4 regions of the Flammeovirga agarivorans genome follow, and region 3 is predicted to be linked to each of the others. Evidence: riboswitches for the same ligand, from Rfam matches in the RefSeq annotation. Region 3 holds a riboswitch; each other region holds the start of a gene.
What was found. Region 3 has a riboswitch for S-adenosylmethionine ahead of HGP29_RS06040 (hypothetical protein). Riboswitches for the same ligand answer to the same signal wherever they lie in the genome.

Region 1: another riboswitch for S-adenosylmethionine. It lies ahead of HGP29_RS02825 (hypothetical protein); the one in region 3 lies ahead of HGP29_RS06040 (hypothetical protein).
Region 2: another riboswitch for S-adenosylmethionine. It lies ahead of HGP29_RS21240 (hypothetical protein); the one in region 3 lies ahead of HGP29_RS06040 (hypothetical protein).
Region 4: another riboswitch for S-adenosylmethionine. It lies ahead of HGP29_RS23755 (homoserine O-acetyltransferase family protein); the one in region 3 lies ahead of HGP29_RS06040 (hypothetical protein).

The regions. Positions count from the first base shown of each region.
Region 1 covers NZ_JABAIL010000001.1:677,244-680,619, reverse strand. Annotated here, with positions in the region: gene HGP29_RS02830 (TonB-dependent receptor domain-containing protein) at 1-1,585, opposite strand, end outside; SAM riboswitch class I at 1,795-1,904, shown strand; gene HGP29_RS02825 (hypothetical protein) at 2,087-2,668, shown strand; gene metK (methionine adenosyltransferase) at 2,692-3,376, shown strand, end outside.
Region 2 covers NZ_JABAIL010000007.1:293,894-297,269, reverse strand. Annotated here, with positions in the region: gene HGP29_RS21245 (MATE family efflux transporter) at 1-948, shown strand, start outside; SAM-I-IV-variant riboswitch at 1,016-1,113, shown strand; gene HGP29_RS21240 (hypothetical protein) at 1,173-1,427, shown strand; gene HGP29_RS21235 (hypothetical protein) at 1,461-1,628, shown strand; gene HGP29_RS21230 (hypothetical protein) at 1,671-2,105, opposite strand; gene HGP29_RS21225 (dicarboxylate/amino acid:cation symporter) at 2,328-3,376, opposite strand, start outside.
Region 3 covers NZ_JABAIL010000002.1:306,721-310,096, forward strand. Annotated here, with positions in the region: gene HGP29_RS06035 (GAF domain-containing protein) at 160-1,080, shown strand; gene HGP29_RS06040 (hypothetical protein) at 1,146-1,367, opposite strand; SAM-I-IV-variant riboswitch at 1,425-1,522, opposite strand; gene HGP29_RS06045 (cytochrome-c peroxidase) at 1,665-2,783, shown strand; gene HGP29_RS06050 (PhnA domain-containing protein) at 2,926-3,376, shown strand, end outside.
Region 4 covers NZ_JABAIL010000010.1:175,662-179,037, reverse strand. Annotated here, with positions in the region: gene HGP29_RS23760 (hypothetical protein) at 118-300, opposite strand; gene HGP29_RS23755 (homoserine O-acetyltransferase family protein) at 376-1,422, opposite strand; SAM riboswitch class I at 1,550-1,655, opposite strand; gene HGP29_RS23750 (TonB-dependent receptor) at 1,779-3,376, opposite strand, start outside.

The DNA of each region.
Region 1 (3,376 bases), on a different contig from region 3:
GGCCTGTATACTCCGCTCGCAATCCACCCTGATAACCAAAGTTACCTACCTTACCGGCATACATACCGTAAAGTGAGTGGATTGTTTGCGTGTAGTTGGTAGTAAAGCTATAGTCTGGTGCAAAGACATAGTCACCAGTCGACACATCATAATTATATACCTCGTTAATATCTTGTGATTTGTTCCATCTTGTTTGCCATCCTGCTTCAAACTTGTCTGTTTTTCCGATAGGCAACGTATAATCTATTTTAGCTCTTAATCTTCCTCCAGGGCCAATTTCTGTAGACCTCTGGCCTGAAGCTGGGTTTTCTGCTATCACTCCGCTTGCATCTTTTGGATACAACTCATTGATTGAGCTTTCGGTCATATCTCTACCGCCATAATCTACCATAGCATCTAAAGTATGTCCTTTTTTATCTTTGAATTTATGTTGATAAGCTAAGTTTGCACTGTAGTATAAACCACCTCTTTGCCAGTATTCACTAGAAATATATTCCGTCTCGTTGATCGGTTGGTCACTTCCTCCAATTTGTTGGTATTCATAGAAATTCGCATCCATCCCACCATACATTTTAAAATCACCAACTCTACCAGATAGTTTAATGAAATCATTATCCGAAATAGAATATTCAGCACCCGCTTGAATACCCATTACTTCAAAAGTACGTTCTCTTTCTCCATCAGAAATCACATAAGAAGTGGTATCATTTGTAGTAGTTCTACGTTCAGATTTATAGCTACCCGGACCTGGTCTCTTATTGTAATTAGCTCCGATATAGTAGTTCCATTTCTTCTTTCTGAAGTTTAGTAAGAAGTCTCCACCAATTCTTCCATACCTACCCACATTAAAGTTGGCTACACCATTTACACCTTCTAACTTATTTTTCTTTGTAATGATGTTGATAATACCAGCAGTACCATCGGGATCATACTTTGCAGAAGGGTTTGTAATCAACTCTATATTTTCAATTGTACTAGCAGGAATTTGTTGTAATGCCTCAGAAGCATCTAATACTGAAGGTCTACCATCAATTAAAACAGTAAATCCAGAACTACCTCTTAAACTCACATTACCATCACCATCTACAGTAACTGAAGGAATATTTTCTAAGATATCTACTGCTGTTCCTGACATTGCGGCAAACTGAGTTCCTACATTAACTACTTTCTTATCGATATCATAAGTCACAGAATTTTGAGTACCTACTACTTCAACAGCGTCTAAAACTTCTGCATCTGTAGACAACTCCACTTCTCCTAAGTTTGCTTTATAATTGGGTTTACCTATTTCAACACCATCAATAATATTCTTCTGAAAACCGATAAAAGAGATTTCAACGGTAAACATTCCTTCAGGAATATTTTTCACAACAAACATACCTTCAAGGTTCGTTACTGTTCCTCCAATAAGTGTATGTGATGCTTGATCAAAAATACTTACAGTAGCATATTCTACAGGTACATTACTACCTGCTTCTTTTACCTTACCTAGAATAATACCTTTTTTAATTGGGTCGTTGGCATATGCTGCTGAAACAATAATGAAAGTTATAAATGCGATTAATGTGGAAGTTTTTCTGAACATGAATTGAGTCGAATTTAAATGATATCACAAAAGTAGATTTCAAATCTGTAGCAAATCTGAAGAAAATTGTAGTTTTATTTTTTTTGAAAAAAATTCGATTTATTCCACTCTTTGTGAGTATATTAGATTACAGTGTTAATAAAATTTGAAAAAAAATAAAGCATGAAATCTATTGATCTTTAAACCAATTATCTATATTTGCATCGCATTACTTATCAAGAAAGGCAGAGGGATTGGGCCCAATGAAGTCTTGGCAACCTGCGCTCCTCAAAGCAAGGTGCTAACTCCCAACTCGAAGGTGTTCGAGAAAAGATGAGTTTATCTCCAGAAAAATTTCATTAAGTACTGTCTATCAGTACAATGTCTAAAATTGATAAGTACTTGGGTTAACATTTAATCTTAGACTGATTGGCTTTTAGGAATATTTATCTCAACTGTTGTATTATTATTTTATCAACAGTATTTACTAGCTGCTTTGAATTACAGGAGCAGCTTCAGATTATGGAAGACGGAAAAGGAAACTATTCTTTTACGTTTGATTTTTCACAAAGTAAAGAGTTGCTAAATATTGTGTCTGCTTATAAAAATGCAGAGGGCAATAGCATTTTCCAACCCAGTCAATTTAAGAAACCTTTGATGCTCATTGCAGAAGAACTTGATAACGTTCCCGGTGTGTATGATAGTAGATCAGTGATCGATACTACACATTGGAAATTAGGAATTAGGTTCGCCTTTGTTGACATCCATGCCTTAAATAGTGCACTATCAAAATTGGACAGAGCCAAAAAAAATGAGGACACTTTTTTGAAAATGAAAAAAAGAAAGGCCGAATGGATACGAAATGTCGATTGGAAAACGCTTATTACAGAACATATGCCATCATCTTCGGATGCCAATACGATTATGACTCAGCATATCGACTCTGCAAATTATAGTTTTCACTGGATGTTAAACCGAGAAATTAAAACAGTTAAATCATACGAAATAGAGCGTTTAGGCTCAACCGAACTCATATATAAAGGCAAAATCCCAAATAGTGATAATGTAGACTTCATCACACAATGGGATGTTAAATTCAAGTAGATTCTAAGAACAGAATATAAAATATGACGTATTTATTCACATCCGAGTCCGTTTCAGAAGGACATCCTGATAAAATCGCTGATCAAATTTCAGACGCGATTCTAGATGCTATGTTAAAGCAAGACCCTGCCTCTCGCGTGGCTTGTGAAACTATGGTAACTACTGGATTAGCTGTAATCGCAGGTGAAGTTACTACAAAAGCATACGTTGAAATCCCTGACGTTGTAAGGGAAACAATTGATAAAATCGGATATAACAAAGAAGATTACTACTTCGCAGCACACTCTTGTGGTGTACAAGTAGCTCTACATAGTCAATCTCCAGACATCGCTCAAGGTGTAAATGTTGGAGAAGGTGTCGACAAAGAACAAGGTGCCGGTGACCAAGGTATGATGTTCGGTTATGCGACAACTGAAACTGAAGACTATATGCCAATGGCTTTGGCTTTCTCTCATGGCTTAGTGAAAAGATTAGCTGAAATCCGTAAGCATGAACCAGAATTAATCGGTTACTTAAGACCTGACGCTAAGGCTCAAGTTACCATCGAATATAATGAAGACAATACTCCTTTGAGAGTTCATACTATTGTTGTTTCAACGCAACACGATGAATTCCCTGGAGTTTCAGACGATGAAGCATTAGCACAAATCGCTGAAGATGTGAAGAAGCATGTTATCCCTACAGTTATCCCTGCAGAGTTGATTGATG
Region 2 (3,376 bases), on a different contig from region 3:
AATAGTTTAAAATGGATAGAAAACATTCATAAGAGTAATAGACAATTACATAAAACTGTACTGATCAATATATTTACTATCATCTGTTTGGGTCTTCTTTGCTATGGTTTATGGCAACTTCAACAACCAAAATTAGAGGATCTAATATGGGGTTTAAGCGGAATGTATACGGTAGTATTTTTCCTATCACTTTCTACACTTCCCATATTTAAGATCATCAAAAGTAAATTTAACCCTAAGACTTTTAAACAAATTATATTCTATGCTAAACAAGGTACATTAAAAGCGATTTTTGGTACGATAGCATCAAGAATGACATTATTTATTTCGGCTGGATTATTATCATTAGAAGTCACAGCAGTATTAGGATTAGCACAACGATATTTAATAATTATACTCGCTTTAGGGAATTCTATTCAATTGATTTTCTATCCTAAAATTGTGGTCTTGTTTGAAAGCGGTCAGCTCAATAAATTTAAGAATGAATTCAAAAAGACGTTGGTCAGAGTCTACTCTTTAATTCTGCCTTTATCTCTGATTTTCATGATAGTGATTAAACCAATTATTATCTTTTTACATGGAGAAGTCTATGCCGATGCCTACTACTTATTAGTTATTTTAATCTTATCTTCCTTATTTAATCCATTAGGGGCCTTCTTTGGTAGTTATACCAATGCTATTGGCAAACCGCAACATTCTACCAATGTAGTCGTACTCAACAGTTGTATTTTGATCGTTTCTTCTTACTTTTTCATTCACTTTTTTGGTGAATTAGGTACGGTACTTCCCTCTTTATTTACTGAGTTTATTGGTTTTATTTTGATCACTTATTACTTTATAAAAAGAGAAAAGATCAATATAGTCTCATTGATTTACTTCTTGCCAAAATGCTATGCTATCTATTTTAGAAAAGGAAAACAAATGCTTTTTCAATACTCCAATAAATAAAACTCTACCAAATCAGTAGATTTTTATAAAATGATTTGGATTAAATAATTTAATTCCTTTAAATTTGTATCAACATCAAGAATCCTTGAATGGATGCCAACCGAGCACTAGCCACGGTGGTAGAATGGATGTGGTCCAGTAGGATGGACAAAAACGCCTACCTTACCATTCTCCAAAATTTTTCTTGATGTCATGAATTTATGTTTCATCGTAAACGCTATTTTATGACATTTACAGAAGATTTTTATCTTAACAGTATCGAAAAGTTATCATCACTTTCAGATGATGAACTCATCCACTCTTTTAATAAAGAGGTGGGAAATCTTGGATGGACCTCCACAAGAGGTGCTTATCTTTCTGCACTCAATGATGCCATTTCTCAACGGAATTTCAAGGGAACTCCTTTAATTATAAAAGGGGGTAGAATGTCGATAAAACGACATATTTCTCTTAGAAACAACCAGCTTGAGTTAGTTTAATTTTCTTTATTTAACTATTTAAAAAAATACATCATGAGTTTAGCACAAGATATATATATCCAATTTTTAGATCACTTTTCATCACTTACTACAGATGAATTAAAAACCTTGGCTCAATCAGCCAATGAGCAAGCAGTATCACATCATAATCATACGATGGTACTTGCTCTACAAGACGTTTTAAAGGCAAGAGGCGTTTAAGAACAGAAAAGAGGTTGTTAAGTACATTAACAACCTCTTCATTTATATTACTTTTCTTTCTTTAGCTAGAAACACATCACAATAGGCTTCTGCTTTTCTTAGTGCAGACCCCATTGTCCTACAAATATCTTGTGGTATTTTTGGGCGAGCTATAATATTTACACCCTGAACAATTACCTTCCCCACCACATTCGGTATCACTATAAATGATTTTTTTAGAATGTGATCAAATTTTGATTCTGTTTCTCTCAAACTTAAACCGAATGCCACTCTCGACTCTGCACTTAACCATTTTAGAGTAGAGACATCTACAACCATTACCACTTCCATATCAAGAAGGGTAAATATCTTGTTCTTAAGTTGTCTATATTCTGCAATATCTGAAACGTTAGGCTCTTCTTTCGTAACAGTTAGTGTAATTATTGGTAGTTGAGATAAATCAAATTTTGCAGCTTTACAATTATATTCTGTCTTCAATGTCTGATAACGTTTATACGATTTAATATTATAACAGAGCTGTTTGATGAATAGTTCATCAATTTACGACAAAATCTATAAATAGTACAATAATAACACTTTATACAACCAACTTAAAATAAGTCAATAATAAAAAAGAGCCCATTCTCAATAATTGAAAACAGACTCTTGGATAATTCTAATACAAATGTAACCAATTACATATAAATTAGAATCTTATATTTAATTTTCTTTATTAAAGGTTTCCATATCCATTAATCCTTCTCTCTTTGAAATGAAGGTTGCAGCTGAAGATACTCCAAATATATTTGTAGCTGTTCTTCCCATATCTATCAATGAATCTACAGAAAGTACAAATGTTAGGACAATTCCCATAACTTCTGGTGTTATACCCATAATTGTCATTGCTGTTATTGCTGCAAATGAAGCCGTTCCTGGTAATCCTGCAATTCCAAAAGAAGAAATCACAACAGAAATAAACATGGTTATTAAAACACTTGGTGAATAAAGTGCCAAGTTACCTCCCATTGCATTCGTTACCCCCACTGATAGTACGATCATAAATACAGGCCACATTGCTCCACATGCATTCATACCCATTGTTGTTCCCAATGATGCGGCAATATTTGCAGTTTCAGTATCAACACCATTTCTTTCTTCTAAAGAATTAATCGTAACAGGTAAGGTAGCTCCACTAGATTGTGTTGAGAATCCGGTAATGATTGCTGGCATTAAATTCTTCAAATGTTTCACCGGATTCACTCCATTCAACATTTGTACTACTAAATGCATTACAAAGATTAATAGCATAGTGAAATAAGCTACAAAGATAAACTTGGCTAAATCGGAGAATAATGAAGGGCCTTTCTCAGCAACCGCCATTGTCATTAACGCTAATACCCCATAAGGTGTCAGTTTAATAATGGTCATTGTCATAGAATTGATAATGATTTTGGCAGCATCTAATCCTTTAATCACCATTCCCATTTCATTAGGCTTTCTTGAATTCATTCTTCTCACTGCCATACCGATCAGCATTGCTACCAGAAGAGTACCTATAATATTATTATCACTGAAAGCTTGGAATATAGAGGTGGGAATATTTTTAGTAAATCCATAAATCACGTTACCAAGTGATGCATCACTTAGGGCATCAATTCTATTGGCATATCCTTCTGAAATATTTTCTGTTGAAAACTTAGAAACATCGATAATTTTATCAAATCCGAAAATGGACGCGGTTCCTAGAGCAATAGCTGCTGCACTTGTTA
Region 3 (3,376 bases):
AGTACATGAAATGAAAAGTCATAATTATTTGGTCTAAAATTATCACAAAAGTAACGAAACCTCACTTCTCTTTTTTTTACCCCATCAACTTTTGATAAGACATTGATGTTTGTTTAAGTGAATTCCTGTTAGACCTAATTTTAAAATTCTATTCAATCTATGACTTATAGCACTACTATTCAGGATCAGTATAAGAAGATGCTACATACTATTTCTCAGCAGGTCAGAAGCAATTCTGTTGGCGAATTAGAGATCTTACACAAAAGTATACATCAACTCTGTAAGCTATCCGGGAGTAGTTATGGCTTCATAGGTTTAGTAGAAGACCAACATTACTTAACGAACTATAAACAACTTATAGAATGTAACCAAAATCATGGCCGTATCCCTATGATGGGGAACGGTCCATTATCAACGCCATCAAAGGCACATCGTTATTTGAAATTATCGTATCATAGAAGAGTACCATTTTTCAGTTTCGATCAAGAACGTTTTAATAGTGGAATGTCTTGGTTTTCTTATATACTGATCCCTATCTATGATAACTCCAGACAAGTTGGATTAATTGGTTTATGTGATAGAAAAAGTGGTTATGATAAGAACTTTATTTTAGAAATTTCTCCTATATGCAGAGAACTAAGAAAGATCATACTACAGAATTTCTATAAAACAGATATTTCTAGAGCACAACCTGTATACAGTTATTCTGTACATACTGAATCTCCAGCTTTTGATATCATGCTCACTATAGATGATTTTTACAATACTAAATTGAGTAATATCGTCTGGACCCAATACTTTGGCTCTAATAAAGTATTGATCACTGATTTAATTGTAAAAGAGGATCATGCTTCTTTTTATGATTTAATCCAAAAAGCAAGAACTACAGGATTATCTCAGAATACAACATTAAGGTTTAAGCGTAAGAATAAAACCTTGTATTTTAAAACAAGAATTCTTTTTCTGAGAAAGTCCCATCAAATACAAATTATTGCACAAGATATATCCGACCGATTCTCACAGTCAACAGACAGTAAGGTTCGAAAGGACTATCTTCGGCCTATTAGACTTTTGTTTTAAAAACCCAATAAAATATTAGATACTATAGTGTGACTACTTAAAAATATTTCTTTACCTAAAAATACCTATTCAGTCTTATTGGATAGGTATTCTTCTATTTTAGAGAGAAGTGAATTACCATAAAACTTAGGAGAAGAATGGTCTTGTTTATTTCTTAATCCTAATAGTTTTTCAGCTTGTAACATCGTTAAGCTTCTTAACTTTACTTCTTCAGAGGATGATACAAAACCTCCTTTTAAGATGGCATAGCATTCTTGTAAATTCAATTCAAAAGGTTCTTTTTGCATGTTAGTTTACACATTTAAGTGGTATTAAATTGCAAGCTACATCAAGATATTGGGAGGATTCTGCTTTTATTTTGTCTTAGAATCAGACCACATCGATTTTGCCACCGTGGCTTGCTTTGCTCGGTTGGCACCATTTAAGGTTCTTGATGTTTTCAGTGCAATTTTAGTAAACACATTTATTCCGAGCAATTAATTTCAATTCATTAACACTCCTGTCTCACCCATTAATATGATTACGCTCAACTTCATCATCATATTTCGGCATTTTTTTGTAAATTGATTACAAACCTAAATAACATGCAATCGATTAAATTCTGTAGTTACTCTTTAATACTTTTCCTTTTTCTTACAAGTTGTGAATCAGACAAAGAGGCGATCAAGAATGAAACATACCCTCTTGAACTCCCTTCACATTTTGGAAAACAATATACATTACCAGATCACAACCCTACAACTACTGTTGGTGTTGAATTAGGACGTATGTTATTTTACGATACCCAATTATCAAGAGATAAGTCTACTTCATGTGCTACTTGTCATCAACAAAAATTGGCATTTACAGATGGAAAAGCATTAGCCGAAGGAATTCACGGTAGAGTGGGTACTTTTAGTAGTATGTCTATCCAAAATGCTCCTTGGCAAGCTAAATTCTTTTGGGATGGAAGAGCAAACTCTTTAGAGCAACAAGCCTTAGAACCTATTGAAAATCCTTTGGAAATGGATATGACACTACCAGAAGTTATTGAACGCTTAACTTCTGACGATAGATATCCTAAACTATTTAAGATTGTATTTGGTAGTGAAGAAATTACAGAAGAAAGAATTGGTATGTCAATCGCTCAATTCGAAAGAACATTAATCTCAAGTAATTCAAAATATGATCAATACCTAAAAGGTAGCTATACCCCTACAGAAGAAGAATTATTGGGTATACAGTTATTCTTCACACACCCAGAACCATCACAGAACTTAAGGGGTGGTAACTGTGGTGACTGTCATCTAAACATTCTAACTTCTGGAGATGGCAAAGGATTTCGTGGTTTCCACAATAATGGTTTAGACAATGATGAAGAACTAAAAGATGGATTAATGACGGTAAGTGGGTCTATCTATGACAAGGGCAAATTTAAAGCTCCAACATTAAGAAATATTGCTGTAACAGCTCCATATATGCATGATGGACGGTTTTCGACTCTTGAAGAAGTTATAGAACATTACGATGAACATATCGAGATGAGTGCCACACTAGATCCTTTGATCAGAGAAGCAAGCAATGAGCCTATTTTTCCAGGAGACCCAATCGTATTGCATTTAACAGAAAAAGAAAAGAAAGCTATATTAAGCTTCTTGAAAATGTTAACCGATGAAACCTTCCTTAATGACCCCAAGTTTTCTAACCCATTTACGGATGAATAAATAACTTATGGTTCTACTACTTCAGATAGTCTTTTTAATAATCGTTTACAAGTAAAGGCTACCTCAATAATTTTATGCAAATTTGTTTACCTTTTGTTAAAAAAGGATCGGATTATCATTCAAAAAGATTCAAATATATATTATGAGTTTAGATAAAGAACTTGAAAAAAGAAGTGGAAATACCTGTGAATTATGTGGTGCCACTGAAAATTTATCTCCTTACTTAGTTGAACCAAAGTCATCTAAAGATACAGCAGACCACGCTTACTTATGTAGTAATTGTCAAACTCAAATTGATAATGCTGATCAGATGGATGTGAACCATTGGAGATGCCTTAACGATAGTATGTGGAATGAAAATCCTGCTGTTCAAGTTCTTGCATGGAGAATGCTAACAAGATTAAGAAGTGAAGGTTGGCCGCAAGACCTTTTAGATATGCTTTATTTAGACGAAGATACTCAAGCATGGGCAGAAGCCACAGGTGAAGGTATTTCTGATGAAGACAAAGTGATCCACAAAGATGCCAACGGTGCTACATTGGAAAATGGAGATTCAGTTGTTCTTATTAAGGATCTAAATGTAAAAGGTGCTA
Region 4 (3,376 bases), on a different contig from region 3:
TAAAAAGTGTTAGATAAAAAAATTTCTTGTTTAAATAAAGCCTGATGATAAATACGAAAAAATCCTTTTTTCATTTAAATACGAAAAAAGGATTGAATATAAAGTATTTGTTCTAGCTTATCTTCTAGATTTTACAAGTTGTGGGCAATCTGAGTGCATATCCATCACCTCGTATTTTTTTCTTTCTTTTTGGAAGTAAGAAGAAGATGCATTTCCTGAGCTGCTTGAACATGAAAAAACTAATGCACCCAAAGTGATCAATGCTAATGTCGTGAAGAATCTATTCTTAATATTGTTCATTTTGCTTCTGTCTTTTAAGTAGAATGTTAAATCGGAGTTCGATTATTACAATTTACTAAAAAACAAAAGGCGTGCCTAATTTGATAACAGAATTCTTTTTTTACTCTTTTGCTTAAAGAATGAGCTAATTGCACCAGCAATTTTATGTGTTTCTACTAAAAATCCATCATGTCCATACAGGGATGTAATCTCTTCATAAGTTACATTTGGAATGTGTTGAGTGATATATCTTTGCTCCGAAACTGGGAATAAAACATCGCTTGTAATTCCGATTACTTGAGTGTAAGCTTCAATAGATTGTAATGCTTCTTCTAAAGACTTTCGATTTCTACCCATGTTATGAGAATCCATGGCTTTGGAAAGTGTCCAGTATGAGTAGGCATTAAATCGTTTGGTCAGCTTGTCTCCCTGATATTGTTGGTAAGTAGAGGCTCTATAATTATCTGTAATGTTATCGTCTTTATCTGTCTGAGTAGCCTCGTAAGTGCTATAATTTCTGTATGAAAGCATAGCAACAGCTCTAGCCGCTTTTAGACCGTTAATACCAGCATTTTCATCATTATCTCCCCATGTAGGATCTGCTTCGATAGCCATTCTCTGTGCTTCATTGAAAGCGATACCCCATGCAGAATGTCTTGCATTGGTAGCACAGATGATTAGGTTGTCCATTAATTTTGGTTGTTGAACAGCCCATTCTAGTGCTTGTTGTCCCCCTAAAGAACCTCCAATAAGAGTATTGATTTTATCAATACCCAAATGATTTCTTAGAATCTCCAATGAACCGACAATGTCTCTAATAGTGATATTGGGGAAATCATTGTAATAAGGTTTATTAGTAACAGGGTTGACAGATGTTGGTCCTGTTGAGCCATAACATGATCCTAAAACATTAACGCAGATAATGAAATGATCTTTTTCATTAAAAATGCAGTCATTGCCAAATAAACCATTCCACCAATCAAACACTTCCGCATTACCGGTTAATGCATGACAAACCCAAACTACATTGGAAAAATCTTTCTTCATTTTTCCAGCAGTAAAGTAATTCAGTGTGAATTCAGGTAAGCTCTCCCCAAGTTCAAGGTCATACTGATTATTATATGTAAAAGAATGCTCTTGCATTGTATTTTCAGATTGGTATTGATGTTCTATTAAAAGCAATGATGAGAAGATGTACATCAGCCTAATCTAGGATGCAAAATATTGGTGTGTGTAGTAGAAGGAGGATCCTTTCAGACGTTCCGATATTTGCTTATAGCTCCTAAAAATTTAGGCTAGGATGTAGCACCTTTTCACTTTTGTGATGGTTGCTAGAGGGTCTTAGAGCCTAGTCTCTGGCCTCTTCTTTATAAACACTTACGTCTTACTTAGATGTAAATGGTATGATGCTTCAAAGTAAAGTGAGAATTTAATAAAAAACAAACCCTCGCTTTTTTATTTGAATAAAACGAGGGTTTTTAGCTGTATTTTTAGAAATATTATAACTCAACTATGATTCCAATAGAAGGTTGAACAATTCCGTTGGTCGTCTCGATATATTTCGGAGAGTACTTACTAGGGTCGTTTGGATCAGTGACTGGATTTCCATTTTGATCTACTTCTGTAGTAAGTATTGGTTGTCCTTTAGACTGATACCCGTACATGTTCTGAATATCAAAATAAACATTTAAACTCCACTTGTCGAAGTAATAATATTTATCCACTCTAACATCTAATTGGTGGTTGGCTGATAAACGTAATGTATTTACTTGAGAATAATCTTTTACGCCTCTTCTTTCTGCGTCCCATACTTGTTTATCCATAGAAGCATCTACATCATATGGGGTATAGGGTGTGCCACCTGAATAAAGCCATCTAGCACCAATTTCCCAATTTCTCTTAAGTTTCTTACCGCCAGTTAAACTAACAATATTTCTACTGTCCCAAGAAGAAGGAGCATAAACGTTAGGGTCGGCATTTGTAAATTCAGACTGAACGTAAGTATAGGCTAGAATACCATAAAAACCCTTGAAGAATTTTTGTTGAGCCATAAACTCTATACCTATAGATCTACCTTTTGATGTACTTGTTACAGCTTCAGATCCAATTACTCCAAAATCAGCGCCCAAGTTGGCTAATGAAATTTCATTGTTGATAGAGTATGGGTATTGATCGTATAACTTTTGGAACCCTTCAATTGTAAACTTTAAGTTCTTTTCAGGAATCTTGTATTCAAAACCACCAACCAGTTGTTTGTTTCTAATGTATAATAAACCATTGTCCTTGTTTACAAAGTCTTCACCCTCTTTGTATCCTAACGTGGTGTAAGTAGGTAATTGGTAATAAATGCCTGTGTTGAAGTTTAAACTCCATCTAGGCGTAAATTGATACGATGCTGAAAATCTTGGTGAAAACTGATCTAATAAATTATTCATAGAATCAGAATAATCATTGGCATCTACTCTCGCTCCTAATGATAAAGTTACTTTGTCTTGAGCTAATTTTTTAGAAACAGTAGCAAATCCACCCCATTTGTTTAAAGGTAGTACACTATTAAAGTTGATTGTTTCTAATTCTCCAGTGGAGTAATCATATAATGTTTGGTAAGTTTGGTTAGTATAATTAGCATACTCATAACTAACACCATATGAAAAAGTAAATCCAGTATTTGTGAAAGTTAACCCTTCAAGTCTAAATTTATTCTCAGCTTCTGTTGAATTGTAATCGTAAATTTTACTTTGTGATCTATCGTTGTTCGGGTATTTGAACTGATTATTCGTAAGCATGTTTCTTGACGCCACAAATGTAAATGTTGAATTGTCTCTAAAGTGCTCATATTTAGCTCCTATAGTATAATTCCATTGATTTTGCTCAGGAGTATTATTTAAGATATAAAGGTTTTCTTCATAATCCTCATCAGTTGGTTCACCTGGTGAATCAGCTAATTTAAATTGATCAATTGCTCCAAGGCCAATAATTGATATTTTATTGCGTTGGTCAATTTCATATTTATATTTTAATTGGAAGTCATTGTAAGTTGGTAGAAAAGGTAAGCCTAACACACTGAATAATGCTTGTAGATATGATTGTCTTGCTG